3 regions of the Streptomyces sp. Je 1-332 genome follow, and region 3 is predicted to be linked to each of the others. Evidence: predicted binding sites of a transcription regulator. Region 3 holds the regulator's gene; each other region holds the start of a gene.

Region 1 (5,415 bases), 2.2 Mb from region 3:
GTCTGCGGGGATCGCCTCGTGCGGGATCCCGGGGGCGATCTTCAGCGCCGCGTGCGGAGCCGTGCGGGCGGCCTCGATCGCCCAGGAGAGCGGCGGGGAGTAGGCCTCGGGGTCGAAGATGCGGCCCCGCCCGCCCCGCCGCGCCGGGTCGACGAAGACCGCGTCGTACGCGGACGTGTCGACCTCGGTGACGTCGGCCTCGCGCACCTCGATGAGATCCCCGAGCCCGAGCGCCTCCGCGTTCGCGCGCGCCACCGCGCAGGTCAGCGGGTCGCGGTCGACGGCGAGGACGGTGACACCGGCACGGGCCAGGGCGATCGCGTCGCCGCCGATGCCGCAGCACAGGTCGGCCAGGGCGCGGACGCCGAGGGCCTTGAAGCTCTCCGCGCGATGCACGGCCACGCTCGTACGGGTCGCCTGTTCGACGCCGTTCGGGGTGAAGAACATCCGGCCCGCGTCCTCGGCCCCGAACTTCGCCACCGCACGCCGCCGCAGCCGCGCCTGCGCGAGCACCGCCGTGACCAGTTCCGCCGGGTGCCCGCGGCGCAGGCGGGTCGCGACGGCCAGCTCCCGGGCCGGGTCGGCCTCCCGCACCTCGTCGAGATCGAGCAGGGCCCGGCCTTCGGGGGTGAGGAGCGCGGAGAAGGAGGCCAGGGCAGTCGGGGCAGTCGGGGCAGTCGGATCACGGTCGAGGTCGTTCACCCGGCCCATTGTGGGCCAGTCGGTGGATGGTGTGCGTCCGGCGGCGGTGTCGGCCGGGCAGCGGGGCTGTGAGCTGCAAAGATCCGGCGCCATGCAACTAGTACGACAAAACGACAAATTCAGGGCGAGGCGGAAGGGGCGGGGCCGGGCGCAGGGCCGGGTCAGGGGCCGGGTGCGGGCCGGGGCCGCCGTGCTGACCGCCGCCGCCATCGTCTCCGGCTGCGCCTCGGGCGACGACGGCGGAGCGAACCCCGCCCCCGGTCAGCAGCGCCTGGACGCACCGCCCGCCCGCGCCCTCGACTCCTACGCCCACAAACTCCGCGTCACCCAGGTCGCCCGCGCCGCGGCCGCGAAACGCTGGGGCCTGGCCAAGCCCCCGCTGGCCGCGCCGCCCGCCCCGGCCAAGAAGCCGGCGATCACCACCCGCAAGGGGTTCGAGGTGAAGGGGCAGGCGAGTCTGCCGCCGGTCTTCACGACCATCCCGACCAAGAAGAAGGTCGTCTTCCTGACCATCGACGACGGCGCCGAGAAGGACCCGGCGCTGCTCAAGATGATGAGCGAACTGCAGATCCCGTACACCGCGTTCCTCAGCGACTACCTGGTCAAGGAGGACTACGGCTACTTCAAGAAGATGCAGTCCCGCGGGGTCGCGCTCAACAACCACACCCTGAACCACCCCTACCTGCCGGGACTCTCGTACAAGCAGCAGCGGCGCGAGATCTGCGGCATGCAGGACGTCATCCACAAGCGGTACGGCAAACGCCCCGAGCTCTTCCGGCCGCCGTACGGCAACTACAACGCGGACTCGCTGCGCGCCGCCAAGTCCTGCGGCATCAAGGCCGTCCCGCTGTGGGCGTCCGAGGCGTTCCCCGACCGCATGGACTGGCGCGAGTGGGACCGGGACCTGCACCCCGGCGACATCATCCTCACGCACTTCCGGGGACGCGAGGACTGGAAGGGCACGATGCCCGACATGATCCGCAAGGTCATGAAGACGGTCACCGACAAGGGGTACGCGGTGGCCAGGCTGGAGGACTACCTGTGACCGGGCGGGCGCGGGCGCGGCGGTTCCTCGCCGGCGCGCTCGCGGCAGGCGTGCTCGCGCCCGCGCTGCTCACGGGGTGCGCGCAGTCGGTCGACCCGATCGAGAGGCTGGGGCGGAAGGCGGCGGAGAAGGTCCCGCCGAAGAAGCCCGGTGCGTCGCCCAGCTGCCCTCCGCCTGCGGGGGCGCCGGAAACGGGACGGCGGTTGACGACGGATGCGGGGCGGCGGTCGACGACGGAGGCGGGGCGGCGCACGGCTGCGGAGAAGGGGCACACGGTCACGGATTCGGGGCGGAGCACGGCCACGGAGGCGGAACCGCCGACCGCGGGGACGCGTTGTCCCGAGGGGCGCGGGGGCCGCTCGGCGTCACCACCCGGATAAGACCCGCGTCAGCGAATTAGCAGTCCGCTTGACCGAGTGCTAATCGTCGTCCTAGTGTCAACCCTGGCACTCACCACTGGAGAGTGCCAACAGCGACGGGCAGGTCCGGCACCCGCGACGACGGATCCACCTGGTCGCCACCCCAGACTGTTAACCCCGTAGATCTCCGAAGGGGGAGACCGGATCGTGACGACCGCCAGCTCCAAGGTTGCCATCAAGCCGCTCGAGGACCGCATTGTGGTCCAGCCGCTCGACGCCGAGCAGACCACGGCCTCTGGCCTGGTCATTCCGGACACCGCGAAGGAGAAGCCCCAGGAGGGTGCTGTCCTCGCCGTGGGCCCGGGCCGCTTCGAGAACGGCGAGCGCCTGCCGCTCGACGTGAAGGTCGGCGATGTCGTGCTGTACAGCAAGTACGGCGGCACCGAGGTGAAGTACAACGGCGACGAGTACCTCGTCCTCTCGGCTCGCGACGTGCTCGCGATCGTCGAGAAGTAATTCACCTGCTTCACCAGTATTGCTTTTGAGCTTCGCCCCTGGTCACCCCGCTGCTGATTGCCGGGCGGCGAGGGGCGAAGTTCGTTAAACCCGATTTTTCGAGAGGGCTGAACCGCTCCCATGGCGAAGATCCTGAAGTTCGACGAGGACGCCCGTCGCGCCCTCGAGCGCGGCGTCAACAAGCTTGCCGACACGGTCAAGGTGACGATCGGCCCCCGCGGCCGCAACGTCGTCATCGACAAGAAGTTCGGCGCTCCCACCATCACCAACGACGGCGTCACCATCGCCCGTGAGGTCGAGGTCGAGGACCCGTACGAGAACCTCGGCGCCCAGCTCGTCAAGGAGGTGGCGACCAAGACCAACGACATCGCGGGTGACGGCACCACCACCGCGACCGTGCTCGCCCAGGCCCTGGTCAAGGAAGGCCTGCGCAACGTCGCCGCCGGCGCCTCCCCGGCCGCCCTGAAGAAGGGCATCGACGCCGCCGTCGCGGCCGTCGCCGCGGAGCTCCTCGCCACCGCGCGCCCGATCGACGACAAGGCCGACATCGCGGCCGTCGCCGGTCTGTCCGCCCAGGACCCGCAGGTCGGCGAGCTCATCGCCGAGGCGATGGACAAGGTCGGCAAGGACGGTGTCATCACCGTCGAGGAGTCCAACACCTTCGGTCTGGAGCTGGACTTCACCGAGGGCATGGCCTTCGACAAGGGCTACCTGTCCCCGTACATGGTGTCCGACCAGGAGCGTATGGAGGCCGTCCTCGACGACCCGTACATCCTGATCCACCAGGGCAAGATCTCGTCCATCCAGGACCTGCTGCCGCTGCTCGAGAAGGTCATCCAGACCAACGCCTCGAAGCCGCTCCTGATCATCGCCGAGGACGTCGAGGGCGAGGCCCTTTCGACCCTGGTCGTGAACAAGATCCGCGGCACCTTCAACGCCGTCGCGGTGAAGGCCCCCGGCTTCGGCGACCGCCGCAAGGCCATGCTCGGTGACCTCGCCACCCTCACCGGCGGCACCGTCATCGCCGAAGAGGTCGGCCTCAAGCTCGACCAGGTCGGCCTCGACGTGCTCGGCACCGCCCGCCGCGTGACCATCACCAAGGACGACACCACGGTCGTCGACGGTGGCGGCGACGCCTCCGAGGTGCAGGGCCGCGTCAACCAGATCAAGGCCGAGATCGAGGCCACGGACTCCGACTGGGACCGCGAGAAGCTCCAGGAGCGCCTCGCGAAGCTGGCCGGCGGCGTGTGCGTCATCAAGGTCGGCGCCGCCACCGAGGTGGAGCTGAAGGAGAAGAAGCACCGTCTGGAGGACGCCATCTCCGCGACCCGCGCCGCGGTCGAGGAGGGCATCGTCTCCGGTGGTGGCTCCGCTCTGGTGCACGCCGCCAAGGTGCTCGGTGACTCCCTCGGCAAGGAGGGCGACGAGGCCACCGGTGTCGCCGTCGTCCGCCGCGCCGCCGTCGAGCCGCTGCGCTGGATCGCCGAGAACGCCGGCCTCGAGGGCTACGTCATCACCTCGAAGGTCGCCGAGCTCGACAAGGGCTTCGGCTTCAACGCCGCGACCGGCGAGTACGGCGACCTGGTCAAGGCCGGCGTCATCGACCCGGTCAAGGTGACGCGCTCCGCGCTGGAGAACGCCGCGTCCATCGCGTCGCTGCTCCTGACGACCGAGACCCTGGTCGTCGAGAAGCCGGCCGAGGACGAGGGCGACGCCGCGGGCCACGGTCACGGTCACTCGCACTGACCTCGCCTGACGCTGCCGCGTAGCTGAAACGGAGGCCCGGCACCCCACTTCGGGGTGCCGGGCCTCCGTGCGTTCTCGCGTGCGAGCCCGTCGTGGCTTGTCGCGCAGTTCCCCGCGCCCCTTACGGGGCGCTCCTCCGGGGCCTCTACTGCGGGCCGTACTTCCGTCCCGTACGAGAAGTGACCCCGCCCAGCAGCGCCCTCGGCGTCACCTTCACCACGCCCATCAGGGCCTTGTACCGCGGGTCCGGGATGGACAGGGGCTTGCCCCGCGCCAAGTCGGACAGCGCGGCCGCGACCAGCTTGTCCGCGTCGAGCCACATCCACTTGGGGATGTTCGACGTCCCCATCCCGGCGCGCTCATGGAACTCCGTCCGTACGAAGCCGGGGCACAGGGCCATCAGCCGCACCCCGGAACCGGCCAGGTCCTTCGCCGCCCCCTGCGTGAACTGCACGACCCACGCCTTCGAAGCCCCGTATGTACCGCGCGGCACGAACGCCGCCACCGAGGCGACGTTGACGACACCGCCGCGCCCCCGCTCCCGCATCGACTCCGTCGCCGCCGACGTCAGCCGGAGCACCGCCTCGCAGTGCACCTTGAGCATCGTCAGCTCGTCCTCCATCGGCACTTCCAGGTACTGGCCCTTGTTGCCGAAACCGGCGTTGTTCACCAGGAGGTCGACCGCGTTCCTGCGGTCCGCGAGGCGCTTCTCGACGGCGGCGATCCCGTCGTCGGTCGCGAGGTCCGCGGTGAGCACCTCCGCCTCGATGCCGTGCCGGTCGTGCAGTTCGGTCGCCTGCTCCCGCAGCCGCTCGGTGTCGCGTGCCACAAGGACCAGGTTGTGGCCGTCACCGGCGAGCCGCCGGGCGAAGGCCGCGCCGATACCGGCGGTCGATCCCGTAATCAGAGCCGTAGTCATGGACCAAGGCTAGTGAGATCCGAAGACCTCCGGTCACGGCGTCCGTGAACCGTACTTGTCCGCGTACTTACGAGCCGTCTCGATCAACTCGGGATGCAGCGCGCCCCCGGCGGCGAGCAGACTCGGCA
Region 2 (5,415 bases), 1.1 Mb from region 3:
ATCAACCCCGGCTGGACCAAGCTCGTCAAGGCCGACAACCTCGCCCGCGAACTCGGCGTCGAGCAGGGCAAGTTGTTCGTCAAGGACGACTCCGGCAACCCCACGCACTCCTTCAAGGACCGCGTCGTGGCGCAGGCCATCGAGGCGGCGCGCGCCTTCGGCTTCACCACGCTCTCCTGCTCCTCCACCGGCAACCTCGCCGGCGCCGTCGGCGCCGCCGCGGCCCGCGCCGGCTTCCGCTCCTGCGTGTTCATCCCACACGACCTGGAGCAGGGCAAGGTCGTCATGGCCGCGGTCTACGGCGGCGAGCTCGTCGGCATCGAGGGCAACTACGACGACGTGAACCGCTTCTGCTCCGAGCTCATCGGCGACCCGCTGGGCGAGGGCTGGGGCTTCGTGAACGTGAACCTGCGGCCGTACTACGGCGAGGGTTCCAAGACCCTCGCGTACGAGATCTGCGAGCAGCTCGGCTGGGTCCTGCCCGACCAGCTGGTCATCCCGATCGCCTCCGGCTCGCAGCTCACGAAGATCGACAAGGGTCTGAAGGAGCTGATCGCCCTCGGCCTCGTCGAGGACAAGCCCTACAAGATCTTCGGCGCCCAGGCCGAGGGCTGCTCGCCGGTGTCCACCGCCTTCAAGGCCGGGCACGACGTCGTGCGTCCGCAGAAGCCGGACACCATCGCCAAGTCGCTGGCCATCGGCAACCCCGCCGACGGGCCGTACGTGCTCGACATCGCGCGTCGCACGGGCGGGGCGGTGGAGGACGTGAACGACGAGCAGGTCGTCTCCGCGATCAAGCTGCTCGCCCGGACCGAGGGGATCTTCGCGGAGACCGCGGGCGGTGTGACCGTGGGCGTCACCAAGAAGCTGATCGAGGCGGGGCTCATCGACCCGGCGTTGACCACGGTCGTGCTGAACACCGGTGACGGCCTCAAGACTCTCGACGCGGTCGCCGAGACGTCTCAGGCGACCGCCACGATTCGCCCCAGCCTTGACGCGTTTCGCGCCGCCGGGCTCGCAGGCTGAGCTTGTTCGCTGACTGCGGGGCCGTCGTGGCTGGTCGCGCAGTTCCCCGCGCCCCTGACGGGGCGCCCCTCACGGGCGCCCCTCCTGAACTACCGAGGTGAATCAATGAGCGTCAAGGTCCGCATCCCCACCATTCTTCGCACCTACACCGGCGGTCAGTCCGAGGTCGCCGCCGAGGGGGCGACTCTCTCCGAGGTCATCGCCGACCTGGAGAAGAACCACACCGGTATCGCGGCGCGCGTCCTGGACGACCAGGGCAAGCTGCGGCGCTTCGTGAACGTCTACGTGAACGACGACGACGTGCGCTTCGAGCAGGGTCTTGAGACCGCGACGCCGGACGGCGCGGGGGTCTCCATCATCCCCGCCGTCGCCGGTGGTTGATCCTTTAAAGAAACACCCTGCGTAATTGACATTGCCCCCTCCGCGAGAGAAGCGGAGGGGGCAATTCCATGCGATTGAGCGCGGTACAGTTGGGAAGCGAGCTTCCTGTTTGTGCCGAGCGCATATACGAAGTCGCCCTGAGGGCGACAAGAAGTAGCCAAAGTGCACTGCCCATTTGCCCCCTCCGTGGCATTTGTCTGGCCCGACTTGCCCTGAACTCCGGCGAATTCTCCGCATATTACCGATCAGGCGTGCCCAGAATTCTCGTCCGATTGACCTGTTGCAGAGGGCAGTTGGACAGATACATTCAGCCGCGGTCGACGCGTTCCGGCGCACGCCTCCACAACCCATTGGGGGGGTGAGGTCTGACCCGGGTCCGCGAAGTGCGGGCCCGTGCAAGGGCCAGTAATAGGGGAGTTAGGCATGGCTCAGGGCACCGTCAAGTGGTTCAACGCGGAGAAGGGGTACGGCTTCATCGCGGTCGACGGTGGTGCGGATGTTTTCGTCCACTACAGCGCGATTCAGATGGACGGCTACCGCACCCTTGAAGAAGGTCAGCGAGTGGAGTTCGAGATCTCGCAGGGCCAGAAGGGTCCGCAGGCGGACATGGTCAAGCTCGCCGTCTGATCTCGGCGCGATCGGCCAGCGACTTAGCGAGTGACGAGGGCCCGCATCCCGACAGGGGTGCGGGCCCTCGTGCGTCCCCCGGCGGCCCGGCCGGGGACGCACCCCCCTCGTACGTCTGAGATCCGTGAGAGGCGCTTGCACTCGTAGGGGTCGAGTGCTAATCATTGGGCTTAGCACTCTCCGAGTGAGAGTGACAGAACTTGGATCGGGTCGGTGAGGCCCGCAGGCCGGGTGGGGCAAGGAACCACAAGGTTTGCAGGCCGTCCGTCGCGGGCACTGGCGCGATCCGGAGCATGCCACCCCTGTCCGGGAGGACCACTTCACATGGCCAAGATCATCGCGTTCGACGAGGAGGCACGGCGCGGCCTCGAGCGCGGCATGAACCAGCTCGCCGACGCCGTCAAGGTGACCCTGGGCCCCAAGGGTCGCAACGTCGTCCTCGAGAAGAAGTGGGGCGCCCCCACGATCACCAACGATGGTGTTTCCATCGCCAAGGAGATCGAGCTCGAGGACCCGTACGAGAAGATCGGCGCCGAGCTGGTCAAGGAGGTCGCGAAGAAGACGGACGACGTCGCCGGTGACGGCACGACGACCGCGACCGTCCTGGCGCAGGCGCTGGTCCGCGAGGGCCTTCGCAACGTAGCCGCCGGTGCCAACCCGATGGCCCTCAAGCGCGGCATCGAGAAGGCCGTCGAGGCCGTCTCGGGCGCCCTGCTCGAGCAGGCCAAGGACGTGGAGACCAAGGAGCAGATCGCTTCGACCGCCTCCATCTCCGCCGCCGACACCCAGATCGGCGAGCTCATCGCCGAGGCGATGGACAAGGTCGGCAAGGAAGGCGTCATCACCGTCGAGGAGTCGCAGACCTTCGGTCTCGAGCTTGAGCTCACCGAGGGCATGCGCTTCGACAAGGGCTACATCTCGGCGTACTTCGCCACGGACATGGAGCGTATGGAGGCGTCGCTCGACGACCCGTACATCCTGATCGTGAACTCGAAGATCTCGAACGTGAAGGACCTCCTTCCGCTCCTCGAGAAGGTCATGCAGTCCGGCAAGCCGCTGCTGATCATCGCCGAGGACGTCGAGGGCGAGGCCCTGTCGACCCTGGTCGTCAACAAGATCCGTGGCACCTTCAAGTCCGTCGCCGTCAAGGCCCCGGGCTTCGGTGACCGCCGCAAGGCCATGCTCGGCGACATCGCCATCCTCACCGGTGGCACCGTCATCTCCGAGGAGGTCGGCCTCAAGCTGGAGAACGCCGGTCTCGACCTGCTCGGCCGCGCCCGCAAGGTCGTCATCACCAAGGACGAGACGACGATCGTCGACGGCTCCGGTGAGAGCGACCAGGTCCAGGGCCGCGTCAACCAGATCCGCGCCGAGATCGAGAACTCGGACAGCGACTACGACCGCGAGAAGCTGCAGGAGCGCCTGGCGAAGCTCGCCGGCGGTGTTGCGGTCATCAAGGCCGGTGCCGCGACCGAGGTCGAGCTCAAGGAGCGCAAGCACCGCATCGAGGACGCCGTTCGCAACGCGAAGGCGGCCGTCGAAGAGGGCATCGTCGCCGGTGGTGGCGTGGCGCTGCTGCAGGCCGCCGCCGTCTTCGAGAAGCTGGAGCTCGAGGGTGACGAGGCGACCGGCGCCAACGCCGTGAAGCTCGCCCTGGAGGCCCCGCTCAAGCAGATCGCCGTCAACGGCGGCCTTGAGGGCGGCGTCGTCGTCGAGAAGGTCCGCAACCTCACCGTCGGCCACGGCCTGAACGCCGCGACCGGTGAGTACGTGGACATGATCGCCGAGGGCATCCTCGACCCGGCGAAGGTCACGCGCTCCGCCCTGCAGAACGCCGCGTCCATCGCCGCGCTGTTCCTCACCACCGAGGCCGTCATCGCCGACAAGCCGGAGAAGGCGGGCGCTGCCCCGGCCGGCGGCGGCATGCCGGGCGGTGACATGGACTTCTGATCGACCTCTGGTTGATCAGCGGTTCATCGCTTCACGCGAACCGAGGGCGGCACTCCTTCTCACGAAGGGGTGCCGCCCTCGGGCGTTTCCGGAGCCGTGCAGCTGTGCGTGACTACGGCAGGCGGTCGAGCAGCCAGGTGCAGAGTTCTTGCGTGATCAGGGTGTGGGGCTCGTTGTGGGTGGCGCAGAGGTACTCGTCCAACTCGCTGTCCTCGGACTGTTCCGGGAACGGGGTGTGCAGGTTCTCGTGGGTGTTGATGTCGCGCAGGGCGATCGCGCTGACGGAGGGTACGAAGCAGTGTTCGCGGATCTCGGCCTCCGCGCCGAGGCCGATGATCGCGGGGATGCTGTTCAGCTCGTCGGCGAGGATGCCGAAGCCCTCCAGGGTGCCGCCGGGTGCGCCGTCGATCTCGGGCAGGCCCGAGGTGCGGATCTGCGGCTTGCGCAGGGTCACCACCCGTAGCTGGGCGACCAGTTGATCCACCCCCTCGGGCTGCGTGTGGAGGTGGGTGCCGGTGATGGCGAGGCCCTTGCCGCGGAACGCCCGCCGCCCCGGGGTGATGCCGTTGGCGACGCCGGTACGTACGCCGTTGGCGACGCCGATCTTCCGCGGGCGGCTCGGCCAGCCGCCGACCCGCTCCAGCTCGGCGAGGAACTCGACGCGCTCCTTGTCGGTCTCCGGGGTGTCGTCCCACTCCGCGATGTGCTGCCACAGGAGCTGGCGCGCGGCCGGGCTGTTCATCTGGTTCGAGAAGGCCGCGTTGAGCCGCCGGATGTAGTGCGCGAACGACTGGAGCCCGATCGGGATCCAGGCCCCGCGGTGCGGGCTGTCGTAGGAGAGGTACAGCGCGGTCTGGTGGTCGACGCCGTCGTGTTCCATCTTGGCGAGCGCGTACCGCGTGACCAGGCCGCCCATGCTGAAGCCGCCTACGGTCAGCGGGTGGTCGCCGGTGCGCCGCGCGATCGCCTCCTGGATCGCCGAGCGCGCCGCCACGGCGTTGTCCAGGATGGAGGCGCTGCGCTCGTCGAAGCCGAGGATGATGACGTCCCTGCCGCGCGTCCGCAGCTCGCTGATGAGCGCGTACTCGCCGCGGTCCAGGCCTTCGTAGAGGAAGTCCAGGTCGCTCGGTCCCGCGCTGAAGCCGTCGGCGAGGATCACGGGCTTGGTGAGCCCTTGCCCGGGGTCGGCGAGGTACACCCAGGCCCTGCCGCCCGGCAGCGTCCACTCCTGGTCCGGGGTGGGGGCCGCCTCGGACACCTCCTGGGGGCCGGGAGCCAGGGTGATGTGGGCGGCGGACCGCCAGGCCTCGATGATCTGCTCTTCGGTGGGCTCGTGGGGGTCGTTGGACTCGTTGGACTCGTGGGGCTCGTGGGGCTGGTTGGGCCCGCTGCGGTCGGTCATGAAGGGTCCCCTCCGGTTGTGCCGCTTCG
Region 3 (5,415 bases):
CGGCACGGGCGAACCGCTACCGGGGGCGCAGGAAAGGCACCGCTCGAGGCGCCCTCGCCCGTAAAAGGCGCTACCGCCCGTTGAACGCGTCCTTGAGGCGTGAGAACAGACCCTGCTGCCCCGGCTGGAACTGCCCCGTGGGCCGTTCCTCGCCGCGCAGCACCGCCAGTTCCCGCAGGACCCGCTCCTGCTCCGCGTCCAGCTTCGACGGCGTGAGGACCTCGACGTGCACGATGAGGTCGCCGCGGCCGCCGCCCCGCAGGTGCGTGATGCCCCTGCCGTGCAGCGGCACCGACTGGCCGGACTGCGTGCCCGGCCGGATGTCGACCTCTTCCATGCCGTCCAACGTCTCCAGGGGCACCTTGGTGCCCAGGGCCGCGGCCGTCATGGGGATGGTGACCGTGCAGTGCAGGTCGTCCCCGCGCCGCTGGAACACGGCGTGCGGCAGCTCGTGGATCTCCACGTACAGGTCACCGGCGGGGCCCCCGCCGGGGCCGACCTCGCCCTCGCCCGCGAGCTGGATCCGCGTGCCGTTGTCGACACCGGCGGGGATCTTCACGGTGAGCGTCCGCCGCGACCGGATGCGGCCGTCGCCGGCGCACTCCGGGCACGGGGTGGGCACGACCGTGCCGAAGCCCTGACACTGCGGGCACGGCCGCGACGTCATGACCTGGCCGAGGAAGGACCGCGTGACCTGCGACACCTCGCCGCGACCGCGGCACATGTCACACGTCTGAGCGGATGTCCCCGGCGCGGCACCTTCACCGCTGCAGGTCGTACAGACGACCGCCGTGTCGACCTGTATGTCCTTGGTGGTCCCGAAGGCCGCCTCGTCCAGGTCGATCTCGAGCCGAATCATGGCGTCCTGGCCACGGCGCGTGCGCGACCGGGGGCCACGCTGCGACGCCGTCCCGAAGAACGCGTCCATGATGTCCGAGAAGTTGCCGAAGCCACCGGCTCCGAAACCGCCCGCGCCACCGCCCCCGCCCTGCTGGGACAGCGGGTCACCGCCGAGGTCGTAGACCTGCTTCTTCTGCGGGTCCGACAACACCTCGTACGCGGCGTTGATCTCCTTGAAGCGCTCCTGAGTCTTCGGATCCGGATTCACGTCCGGGTGAAGCTCTCGCGCAAGCCTCCGGAAGGCCTTCTTGATCTCGTCCTGGGAAGCGTCGCGGCGCACGCCTAGTACGGCGTAGTAGTCCGTGGCCACTTACGACTCCGCCAGGATCTGTCCGACGTAACGTGCCACTGCGCGTACTGCTCCCATCGTTCCCGGATAGTCCATGCGGGTCGGGCCGACCACGCCGAGTTTGGCTACTGCCTCGCTGCCCGAACCGTAGCCGACGGAGACCACGGACGTGGAGCTGAGTCCCTCATGGGCGTTCTCGTGACCGATCCGTACGGTCATGCCCGAATCCGTGGCTTCGCCAAGCAACTTGAGCAGGACGACCTGCTCCTCAAGAGCCTCCAGGACGGGCCTGATGGTGAGGGGAAAGTCATGTCCGAAGCGGGTGAGATTGGCCGTTCCGCCGATCATCAGCCGCTCCTCGGTCTCCTCGACCAGGGTTTCGAGGAGGGTGGAGAGCACCGTCGCCACCGTGCCGCGGTCCTCCGCGTCGAAGGACTCCGTCATGTCCTGCACCAGCTGCGGCACGTCCGCGAAGCGACGGCCCGCGACGCGGCTGTTGAGCCGCGCGCGCAGGTCCGCGAGCGAGGTCTCGCCGAACGGCGCGGGACAGTCGATCATGCGCTGCTCGACCCGGCCCGTGTCCGTGATCAGCACGAGCATCAGGCGGGCGGGAGCCAGCGAGAGCAGCTCCACGTGCCGCACCGTCGACCGCGTGAGGGACGGATACTGCACGACCGCGACCTGCCGGGTCAGCTGCGCGAGCAGCCGCACCGTGCGCGCCACGACGTCGTCGAGGTCGACGGCGCCGTCGAGGAAGTTCTGGATGGCCCTGCGCTCCGGGGCCGCCATCGGCTTGACGCCCGCGAGCTTGTCGACGAAGAGGCGGTACCCCTTGTCGGTGGGGATGCGCCCCGCGCTCGTATGAGGCTGGGCGATGAACCCCTCCTCTTCGAGTGCCGCCATGTCGTTGCGGACGGTGGCCGGGGAGACCCCGAGGCTGTGCCGCTCGGTGAGCGCCTTGGAGCCGACGGGCTCCTCGGTGCCGACGTAGTCGTGGACGATGGCGCGCAGCACCTCGAGCCTGCGTTCATTCAGCATCCGCGCTCACCTCCACCTTTTTGCCCTGAAACCTGTCTGTCCTGCGGCCCTGCCTGGCACTCCCCTGGGGTGAGTGCCAGCCTGCGCCGCGCCCAGTGTACGGCCGTCGGGTACGGCCCCGGCAAGGGCCGGACCCCCTATGTCGGTCCGAAGGCCGAGGTGGCGGCTGCCGAGCGGCCCGCGCGGGGCTAGCGTCGACTGTATGGACGTGGCACTGGCGTGGGACGAGGCGGGCTGGGAGCGGCTCGCGCCGCATGTGGGGCGGCGGCGCCTGCCGGTCTGGGACTGTACGGCGGGTCTGGTGGTCGGCGGCGAATCGGCGCTGATGATCGAGGCGGGGGCGACGCTGCGCGAGGGCGGGGAACTGCGCACCGAGGCTCGCGGCATCCTCGGCGGTGGCCGCCGGGTCACCCACCTCGTCCTGACGCACCCGCACTTCGACCATGTGCTCGGCGCCGCGGCGTTCGCGGGCGTGGAGGTGTACGGCGCCGTCGGCCTCGACGCGCTTCTGGCGAAGGGCCGCGACGAGCTGCGCCACGACGCCGTGCGGCACGGGGTCGCCCCGGACGCCGCGGCGGAGGCCGCCGATCTGCTGGTGTCCCCGCACCACTCGGTGTGCGGGGAGTGGACGCTCGATCTGGGCGGCGGGGTGCAGGTGCTCCTCGCGAACGTGGGCCCCGGGCACTCGGGCCACGACCTTGCGGTCCTGGTGCCGGGCACCGCGCACTCCCCGGAGATCGTCTTCTGCGGCGACCTGGTCGAGGAGTCGGGCGAACCGCAGGCCGGCCCCGACGCGGTCCCAGCTCGGTGGCCTGCCGCGCTCGACCGGCTGCTGGAGCTGGGCGGCGAGGACGCGCTGTACGTGCCGGGGCACGGTGCGGTGGTCGATGCGGCGTTTGTCCGTGCGCAACGCGCCACACTGGCGGCCCGCTTCGGCGTGTCGTAGCGAGCCTCCCCCTTCTTCTTCCTATCGTCGGGAAAATGCGCCAGTACTCCGCGGACCTGACCCCGCCCTGGAAGAAGCAGAAGCCCGTGCCGGAGGTCGCCGCGGAGGCGGACCTCGTGGTGGAGGAGCTGAGCACCGGCTTCTGCGGGGCGGTGATCCGCTGCGAGAAGACGGCGGAGGGTCCGACGGTGACCCTGGAGGACCGCTTCGGCAAGCACCGCGTCTTCCCGATGACGCCGGGGGCCTTCGCCCTGGAGGGCCGGACGGTGACGCTGGTCCGCCCGACCGCTGCTTCCGCTACTTCGCCCGTACGTCCCACACGTACCGCTTCGGGTTCGGTGGCCGTGCCGGGGGCGCGAGCCCGGGTCGCCCGTGCCGGGCGGATCTACGTCGAGGGGCGGCACGACGCGGAGCTCGTGGAGCGGGTGTGGGGTGACGACCTGCGGATCGAGGGCGTGGTCGTCGAGTACCTGGAGGGCATCGACGACCTGCCGGGGATCGTGGACGACTTCTCCCCCGGGCCCGACGCGCGCCTGGGGGTCCTGGTGGACCACCTGGTCCCGGGCTCCAAGGAGTCGAGGATCGCGGCGGCGGTGAGTTCTCCGTCGGCGCTGGTGGTGGGGCATCCCTATATCGACGTGTGGGAGGCGGTGAAGCCGTCCTCGGTGGGGATCGCGGCGTGGCCCCGCGTCCCGCGCGGCCAGGACTGGAAGACGGGGGTCTGCGAGGCACTGGGCTGGCCCCCGAACACGGGCGCCGCGTGGCAACGGATCCTGGGCTCGGTCCGGAGCTACCGGGATCTTGAACCGGCGCTGCTGGGCCGCGTGGAAGAACTGATCGACTTCGTGACGGCGTCTTGAGCCGCCGCTGCGCGGCGATTCTTTCCCGCCCACCCACCCGATTGCCCCACGGCTGCCCACCCGGCCCGGACAGGCATCTCCAGCCCGTCCGGCGTTTGAGGACGAAATCGGCGGAGCCGGTGATGACGGCAACCGTGCGGCCGGCGAAGCCGGAATTTCGGGAAGGGGTGGGATTGGGGAGAGCCCCGCAGGGCCGCTGGAACCTCAGTCCACCAGATCCCGCACAACCCCGTCCGCCAACAACCGCCCCCGCAGGGTCAGCACGGCCCGCCCCTCCTCGTAGGGCCCCGCCTGAAGGAGGCCGTCCGCGAGGGCCCGCCCCGCGGCCGCAAGGCCGGCGGGCCGAAGCAACGACAACGGACACCCCTCAAGCAGCCGCAGCTCCAGCAGAATCCGCTCCACCCGCCGATCCTCCGCAGCGAGAACCTCCCGCCCGGCCCCAGGCGAGCGCCCAGCGCCCAGCGCCCCCGCATACGCCCCGGGATGCTTGACGTTCCACCACCGCACGCCCCCGACATGGCTGTGGGCCCCCGGCCCGGCCCCCCACCAGTCGGCCCCACGCCAGTACAACTCGTTGTGCAGGCACCGCCCCGCCTCGGACGTGGCCCAGTTGGACACCTCGTACCAGGAGAATCCCGCGCCGCCGAGGACCTCGTCGGCGATCAGATACCGGTCCGCGTGCACGTCGTCGTCCGTCATCGGCACCTCGCCGCGCCGGATCCGCCGCGCCAGCTGCGTGCCTTCCTCGACGATGAGGGCGTAGGCGCTGACGTGGTCGGGCCCGGCGCCGATCGCGGCGTCGAGCGTGGCCCGCCAGTCGTCGTCCGTCTCGCCCGGGGTGCCGTAGATGAGGTCGAGGTTGACGTGCTCGAAGCCCGCGGCCCGCGCCTCCGCCACGCAGGCCTCGGGCCGGCCGGGGGTGTGCGTGCGGTCGAGCACCTTCAGTACGTGCTGCTTCGCGCTCTGCATCCCGAAGGAGACGCGGTTGAAGCCGCCGGCCCGCAGCTCGCTCAGGTAGGCGGGATCGACGGACTCCGGGTTCGCCTCCGTGGTGATCTCCGCGTCGTCCGCGAGCCCGAACTCCTCCCGGACCGCGCCGAGCATGCGGACCAGGTCGGCCGCGGCGAGCAGCGTCGGCGTACCGCCCCCCACGAAGACGGTCTGGACGGGGCGCGGGTCGTCCCCCAGCACTTTCCGTGCGAGCCGTACCTCATCGACCAACGTGTCCGCGTAGTTGTCGCGCGAGGCGAGCACGCCGCCGGATCCGCGCAGCTCGGTCGCGGTGTAGGTGTTGAAGTCGCAGTAGCCGCAGCGCGTGGCGCAGTACGGGACGTGGAGGTAGAAGCCGAGCGGTCGTGTCCCCGGCGCCGCGAGGGCGGACG

What was found. Region 3 encodes HrcA, which represses chaperone genes, less so after heat shock. Its sites were predicted from a motif close to TTNGCACTCNGNNNNNCNGAGTGCNAA; they were not measured.
Region 1: the regulator HrcA is predicted to act here: its motif matches at 2,144-2,170, upstream of groES (co-chaperone GroES).
Region 2: the regulator HrcA is predicted to act here: its motif matches at 2,205-2,231, upstream of groL (chaperonin GroEL).

Annotation. Positions count from the first base shown of each region.
Region 1 is NZ_CP160402.1:4,829,535-4,834,949, forward strand. It holds gene ABXJ52_RS22065 (methyltransferase domain-containing protein) at 1-711, opposite strand, end outside; gene ABXJ52_RS22070 (polysaccharide deacetylase family protein) at 794-1,747, shown strand; gene groES (co-chaperone GroES) at 2,314-2,622, shown strand; gene groL (chaperonin GroEL) at 2,743-4,368, shown strand; gene ABXJ52_RS22085 (SDR family oxidoreductase) at 4,514-5,287, opposite strand; gene ABXJ52_RS22090 (MOSC domain-containing protein) at 5,321-5,415, opposite strand, start outside.
Region 2 is NZ_CP160402.1:3,704,458-3,709,872, reverse strand. It holds gene thrC (threonine synthase) at 1-1,026, shown strand, start outside; gene ABXJ52_RS16630 (MoaD/ThiS family protein) at 1,132-1,407, shown strand; gene ABXJ52_RS16625 (cold-shock protein) at 1,831-2,034, shown strand; gene groL (chaperonin GroEL) at 2,359-3,984, shown strand; gene ABXJ52_RS16615 (hypothetical protein) at 4,097-5,386, opposite strand.
Region 3 is NZ_CP160402.1:2,634,513-2,639,927, forward strand. It holds gene dnaJ (molecular chaperone DnaJ) at 71-1,210, opposite strand; gene hrcA (heat-inducible transcriptional repressor HrcA) at 1,211-2,227, opposite strand; gene ABXJ52_RS12235 (MBL fold metallo-hydrolase) at 2,430-3,173, shown strand; gene ABXJ52_RS12240 (DUF3097 domain-containing protein) at 3,209-4,033, shown strand; gene hemW (radical SAM family heme chaperone HemW) at 4,238-5,415, opposite strand, start outside.